Actinoplanes teichomyceticus ATCC 31121: one gene and its partner. The protein of the gene in region 1 interacts with the protein of each later gene in a pairwise test. Links are inferred from orthologs where the notes say so. Each region holds a gene or a part of one and is shown on either strand. Other genes may lie near its edges.

The links.
Region 2: the proteins of lpdA (region 1) and pcrA interact in binary tests that used the Escherichia coli proteins (3 or more experiments, as listed by UniProt). The link is inferred for Actinoplanes teichomyceticus ATCC 31121 from one-to-one orthologs.

What each region holds. Positions count from the first base shown.
Region 1 is NZ_CP023865.1:1,617,843-1,621,082, reverse strand. The notes cover bases 312-3,240. They hold lpdA (dihydrolipoyl dehydrogenase), read left to right. Parts: upstream 312-1,044; coding sequence 1,045-2,436; downstream 2,437-3,240. Other genes in these bases: sucB (2-oxoglutarate dehydrogenase, E2 component, dihydrolipoamide succinyltransferase), read left to right, coding at 2,473-3,240; ACTEI_RS07405 (hypothetical protein), read right to left, coding at 561-881; ACTEI_RS07410 (leucyl aminopeptidase), read left to right, coding at 312-533. Outside these bases: more of ACTEI_RS07410, read left to right, coding at 1-311. UniProt on the Escherichia coli protein: Lipoamide dehydrogenase is a component of the glycine cleavage system as well as of the alpha-ketoacid dehydrogenase complexes.
Region 2 is NZ_CP023865.1:748,274-751,615, forward strand. Bases 1-3,031 are described here. They hold pcrA (DNA helicase PcrA), read left to right. Parts: upstream 1-306; coding sequence 307-2,757; downstream 2,758-3,031. Other genes in these bases: ACTEI_RS03495 (bifunctional metallophosphatase/5'-nucleotidase), read right to left, coding at 1-137; ACTEI_RS03505 (M23 family metallopeptidase), read right to left, coding at 2,754-3,031. Also shown: more of ACTEI_RS03505, read right to left, coding at 3,032-3,342. UniProt on the Escherichia coli protein: A helicase with DNA-dependent ATPase activity. Unwinds DNA duplexes with 3'-5' polarity. Translocates on single-stranded DNA with 3'-5' polarity. Initiates unwinding more efficiently from a nicked substrate than double-stranded DNA.

The DNA of each region.
Region 1 (3,240 bases):
CGGCGTACCGGCCGGGTGACGTGGTCACCATGTTCAACGGCAAGCGGGTCGAGGTGTTCAACACCGACGCCGAGGGCCGGATGGTGCTCGGCGACGCGATGGCCCGGGCCTGCGCGGACGGCGCCGACTACCTGTTCGAGACCTCCACCCTGACCGGCGGCCAGGTGATCTCGCTGGGCAAGCGGATCGCCGGGCTGATGGGCTCGGAGGCGGCGACCGCGCTGGTGCAGGCCGCCGGGGACGCGGTCGGCGAGCCGGGCTGGCCGATGCCGCTGCCGGACGACGTGCGCAAGGGCATGGAATCGGAGATCGCCGACATCTGCCAGACCAACTCCAGCCTCGACCGGGCCGGGCACATGCTGCAGGGCGGCGTGTTCCTGCGCGAGTTCGTCGAGCCGGGGGTGGAGTGGGCGCACATCGACATCGCCGGGCCGGCGTACCACTCCGGCGAGCCGACCGGGTACTGGACCAAGGGCGGGACCGGGGTGCCGATCCGCACCCTGCTGCGCGTGGTCGACGAGCTGGCGGGTTAGCCGCGGGTGTGGCGCCGCCCGGCCGGGTCAGGCCGGGCGGCGCTTCTGCCGGGCGTTGTAGTCGCGCATCCGTTGCGGGTAGCCGAGCAGCCGGACGTCGTAGATGGGCAGCGAGAGCTGGTGCGCGAACCGGCGGGCGATCTCCGGCGACCCGATCCGCCGCCGGGTCCACTCCCCGTCGTGTGCGACAAGCAACACGGTGGTCTCGGTCACCGTGGTCCGCGGCTCGACGAACGCCTCGACACCCCGGCGGGTGCGGATGAATTGCGTAAGATGGTCCAGATCGGCCTGATCAACCGGGCGCCCGCCGGGTCCACTGGATCGCGGGCGCCGCCGAAACCAAGCCACTGCCCCTCCTCGTCCTGGATCCCGCAAGGGTACGACGGGCCGACGTGTCGTGGGGCACCTGACTGCATTGACCGGGTCTTGAAGTGACAAGATGTCCGAGACGGGACTGTGACCGTTTCCATTGTGTGACCCACATGGCGACGACTCGACCACTGGAGTCAACGTGAGCCAGCCGAACGGCGGAACCTTCGACATCGTCATTCTCGGCGCAGGCAGCGGCGGGTACGCGGCCGCGCTGCGCGCCGCCGAACTGAACCTCTCCGTAGCGCTGATCGACAAGGCCGAGGTCGGTGGCACCTGCCTGCACCGGGGCTGCATCCCGACCAAGGCGCTGCTGCACGCGGCGGAGATCGCCGACCAGACCCGGGAGAGCGAGCAGTTCGGCATCAAGGCCAATCTGGTCGGTGTCGACATGGCCGGGGTGAACGCGTACAAGGACGGCGTCGTCGGCCGTCTGTACAAGGGCCTGCAGGGCCTGCTGGGCCACAACAAGAACATCACCGTGGTGGCCGGCGCCGGCAAGCTGGTCAGCCGGGACACCGTCGAGGTGGACGGGCAGCGCTACACCGGCCGCAACGTGATCCTGGCGACCGGCTCCTACTCGCGGACCCTGCCCGGCCTGGACGTGGACGGCCAGCGGGTGATCACCAGCGAGCACGCCCTGAAGCTGGACCGGGTGCCGAGCTCCGCGATCGTGCTGGGCGGCGGCGTGATCGGCGTCGAGTTCGCCAGTGTCTGGAAGTCGTTCGGCGCCGACGTGACCATCGTCGAGGCCCTCCCCCGGCTGGTCGCCGCGGAGGACGAGGAGATCTCGAAGACCGTCGAGCGCGCCTTCCGCAAGCGGAAGATCAACTTCAAGGTCGGCAAGCCGTTCGAGAAGGTCGAGAAGACCGAGAACGGCGTGCGGGTCACCATCGCCGGCGGCGACGTCCTGGAGGCGGAGGTCCTGCTGGTCGCGGTCGGCCGTGGCCCGACGACCGCCAACCTGGGGTACGAGGAGCAGGGCATCACCCTGGACCGCGGCTTCGTGATCACCAACGAGCGCCTGCACACCGGGGTCGGCAACATCTACGCCGTCGGTGACATCGTGCCCGGCCTGCAGCTCGCGCACCGCGGGTTCCAGCAGGGCATCTTCGTGGCCGAGGAGATCGCCGGACGGAACCCGGCGGTGATCGACGAGGCCGGCATCCCGCGGGTCACCTACTCCGACCCGGAGATCGCGTCGGTCGGCCTGACCGAGGCCAAGGCCAAGGAGAAGTACGGCGCCGACAAGGTGTCCTCGTACAACTACAACCTGGGCGGCAACGGCAAGAGCCAGATCCTCAAGACCGCGGGCTTCGTCAAGCTCGTCCGCGTGAACGACGGCCCGGTGGTCGGCGTCCACATGGTCGGCGCCCGGATGGGCGAGCTGGTCGGCGAGGCCCAGCTGATCTACAACTGGGAGGCCTTCCCGGAGGAGGTCGCCCAGCTCGTACACGCCCACCCGACGCAGAACGAGGCGCTGGGCGAGGCCTTCCTCGCGCTCGCGGGCAAGCCGCTGCACGCGCACAGCTGATTCGATCGTTCGAAGCGTTAAGGAGTTTGGGGAAAAATGCCGGTATCGGTAACCATGCCGCGGCTGGGTGAGAGCGTCACCGAGGGCACCGTCACGCGTTGGCTCAAGCAGGAGGGCGAGCGCGTCGAGATCGACGAGCCGCTGCTCGAGGTCTCCACCGACAAGGTCGACACGGAGATTCCGTCGCCCGCCGCGGGCGTGCTCTCCCGCATCGTGGTCGGCGAGGACGAGACCGCGGAGGTCGGCAGCGAGCTGGCCGTCATCGCCGGGGACGGCGAGGACGCCGGTTCGGCCGCTCCCGCCCCGGCCCAGCAGGCGCAGGCCGAGCCGGAGCCGCCGGCGCCGACCACGCCGTCGACCGAGAAGCCGGTCGAGGCGGAGGCCCCCGCGCCGCAGGCCGCCTCGGCCCCGGCCGGCGGTTCCGCCGACGGCACCGCGGTGAAGATGCCGGCGCTCGGCGAGAGCGTCACCGAGGGCACCGTCACCCGCTGGCTCAAGCAGGTCGGCGACGCCGTCGAGCTGGACGAGCCGCTGCTCGAGGTCTCCACCGACAAGGTCGACACCGAGATCCCGTCGCCGGTGGCCGGCACGCTGCTGGAGATCAAGGTCGCCGAGGACGAGACGGCCGAGGTCGGCGCCGAGCTGGCCATCGTCGGCTCCGCGGCGGCCGCGCCGGCCGCCGAGTCCCAGCCGGCACCCGCCCCGGCCGCCGAGTCGAAGCCGGCGCCCGCCGCCGAGGCCAAGCCCGCGCCGGCCGCCGAGTCGAAGCCGGCGCCCGCCCCGCAGCAGCCGAAGATCGAGTCG
Region 2 (3,342 bases), 870 kb from region 1 along the record:
TACTGGGCGGTCACCGGGGCGAACTCGGCGGGCGGCGCGGCGGCCACGGGCCCGGCGGCGGGCACGGCGGAGAGCGCGCCGGCGACCGCAAGCGCGACGGCCGGCACGGCGATGCGTCGCCGAAGCGGAGATGTCATGACGTTCGATCCCTCGATCGGGTTGGACGGTCGGGCAACTCGATCAGACTGGAGGATCGGCCGGGTCGGCGCCACCACTTCGAGGTGACAAGTCGATTGCTGATCGCCGATGCGGCGCCGCCCGCGGTGCGACGTCGTGTCGGAGGGTCGGCATACACTGGCTCCCGCGATGCGACCTTCCTTTGAATCCTCCGACGACGCCCTGTTCGCGCTGCCCACCGCGGCCCCGCCGGCCGCGGCGCCGGCCCCGCAGGTGCCCCGGCCGGCGCCGCACGCGGCTCGCCGGGCCGACCCCGGCGCACTGCTCGACGGGCTGAACGGGCCCCAGCGCGACGCGGTGACGCACGCCGGCTCGCCGCTGCTGATCGTGGCCGGCGCGGGCTCCGGCAAGACCCGGGTGCTGACCCACCGGATCGCCTACCTGCTGGCCGCGCGGGACGTGCACCCCGGCGAGATCATGGCGATCACGTTCACCAACAAGGCGGCCGGTGAGATGAAGGAGCGGGTGGCCCAGCTGGTCGGCCCGCGCGCCCGGTTGATGTGGGTCTCGACGTTCCACTCGGCCTGCGTCCGGATCCTGCGGGCCGAGCACGAGCACGCCGGGCTGAAGAGCACGTTCTCGATCTACGACGCGGACGACTCGCGCCGGCTGATGCAGATGGTCGCCCGCGAGCTCGATCTCGACCCGAAGCGGTACACCGCCCGTGGCCTGGCCGCCCAGGTGTCCAACCTGAAGAACGAGCTGGTCGACCCGGAGGAGTTCAAGGGCCGGGCGAACGGGCCGAACGAGCGGGCCGTCGCCGAGGCGTACGAGCTGTATCAGCGTCGTCTGCGGGAGGCGCACGCGCTGGACTTCGATGACATCATCATGGCCACGGTGCACCTGTTCCAGTCGCACCCGCTGGTCGCCCAGGCCTACCGGCGCCGCTTCCGGCACGTGCTGGTCGACGAGTACCAGGACACCAACCACGCGCAGTACACGCTGATCCGCGAGCTGGTCGGCCGCGACGACGAGGACCCGTCCGAGCTGTGCGTGGTCGGTGACGCGGACCAGTCGATCTACGCGTTCCGCGGCGCGACGATCCGCAACATCCTGGAGTTCGAGCGGGACTACCCGGACGCCCGGACGATCCTGCTGGAGCAGAACTACCGCTCCACCCAGACCATCCTCTCCGCGGCCAACGCGGTGATCGACCGGAACACCTCGCGCAAGCCCAAGCGCCTGTGGAGCGACCAGGGGACCGGCGAGCAGATCGTCGGGTACGTCGCCGACACCGAGCACGCCGAGGCGGACTGGGTGGCCCGGGAGATCGACCGGCTCTGCGACAACCACGGCGTGCGCCCCGGCGACGTGGCCGTCTTCTACCGCACCAACAACCAGTCCCGGGTGTTCGAGGAGGTGTTCATCCGGGTCGGCCTGCCGTACAAGGTGGTCGGCGGGGTGCGCTTCTACGAGCGCAAGGAGGTGCGCGACGCGCTGGCGTACCTGCGGGCGGTGGTGAACGAGGACGACACGGTCAGCGTCCGCCGGGTGCTCAACACCCCGAAACGGGGGATCGGCGACCGGGCCGAGGCCTGCGTCGAGGCGCTCGCCGGCCGGGACCGGATCTCGTTCGGCCAGGCGCTGCGGCACGCGCGGAACGCTCCGGGCATCTCCACCCGCGCGGCCAACAGCATCGCCGACTTCGTGCGGCTGCTCGACGACCTGCGCGAGATGGCGACGGTCGCCGCGCCGGAGGAGGTGCTGGAGGCGGTGCTGCAGCGCTCCGGCCTGCTCAGCGAGCTGGAGGAGAGCCTCGATCCGCAGGACCAGGGCCGGGTGGAGAACCTGCAGGAGCTGGTCAGCGTGGCCCGGGAGTACACCGAACGGGTGGAGTCGCAGGCCGCCGCGGCCGAGACCGCGGACCCGGAGGCGCCGGCGGCCACCCTGGCCGGGTTCCTGGAGCAGGTGGCGCTGGTCGCCGACGCCGACCAGATCCCCAGCGACGACCCGGAGCACCAGGGCGTGGTGACGCTGATGACCCTGCACACCGCGAAGGGCCTGGAGTTCCCCGTGGTGTTCCTGACCGGGCTGGAGGACGGCGTCTTCCCGCACATGCGGGCGCTCGGTGACAACACCGAGCTGGAGGAGGAGCGCCGCCTGGCGTACGTCGGGATCACCCGGGCCCGGCAGCGGCTCTACCTCTCCCGGGCGGTGACCCGCTCGGCGTGGGGCCAGCCGCAGTACAACCCGCCGTCCCGGTTCACCGACGAGCTGCCGTCCGAGCTGGTGCGCTGGGAGCGCACCGGCGGGTCGTACACGTCGTGGTCCGGCACCGGCGGCGGGGTGGGCGGCCGTGGTGGCGGTGACCGTCAGCGCGGCGGCGGCTTCGCCGGCGGCACGCCCAAGGCGCAACGCATCGCCGAGCGGCTCGGCATCGACGCCAGCCGGCTGGCCACCGCCAGCGAGCTCAAACAGGCCCCGAAGGTGGAGGTCGGCGACCGGGTCAACCACCAGAGGTACGGCCTGGGCCGGGTCGTCGCCGTCGAGGGGCACGGGCCCGGCGCCCGCGCCCAGATCGACTTCGGCGACCAGGTGATGTGGCTGATCCTGCGGCACGCCCCGATCGAGAAGCTCTAGGCGCCGTCCGGTACGGCGGCGCAGCCGGGGATGCCCACCCCGTGCCGCCGCAGCCACGCGGTCGGCTCCACCGGGTTCTTGTAGTGCCCCTGGTGCACCTCGAAATGCAGGTGTGGGCCGGTCGAGTGCCCGGTCGAGCCCTCGTCGCCGATGTGCTGCCCGGCGCGCACCACGTCGCCGGCGGCCACGGCGATCCGCGACAGGTGGCCGTAGTGGGTGAGCCAGCCGTTGCCGTGGTCGATCAGCACGGCGTTGCCGTACCCCTGCGCCGTGCCGGCCTGGACCACCGTCCCGGCGCCGGCCGCGACGATCGGGGCGCCGTCCGCGGCGGCCAGGTCGACGCCGGCGTGCAGCCGGCCCCAGCGCTGCCCGAAGCAGGAGGTGACCCGGCCCGCGGGCAGCGGGTCCACCCAGTCGGCCCCGCCCAGCGCGGTGGTGGTCACCGCGGTGGTGGTCACCGGAGCGGGCTTCGGCCGGCGTTGCACCGGGTCCGCCGGGATGCCGTGGTTCTCGGCAGAGGCCGGCCGCCGGGGATGCGTCTTGGCGGGCGCCCCGTCGCCGGCCGGCGGGACGATCGGCAGGGCG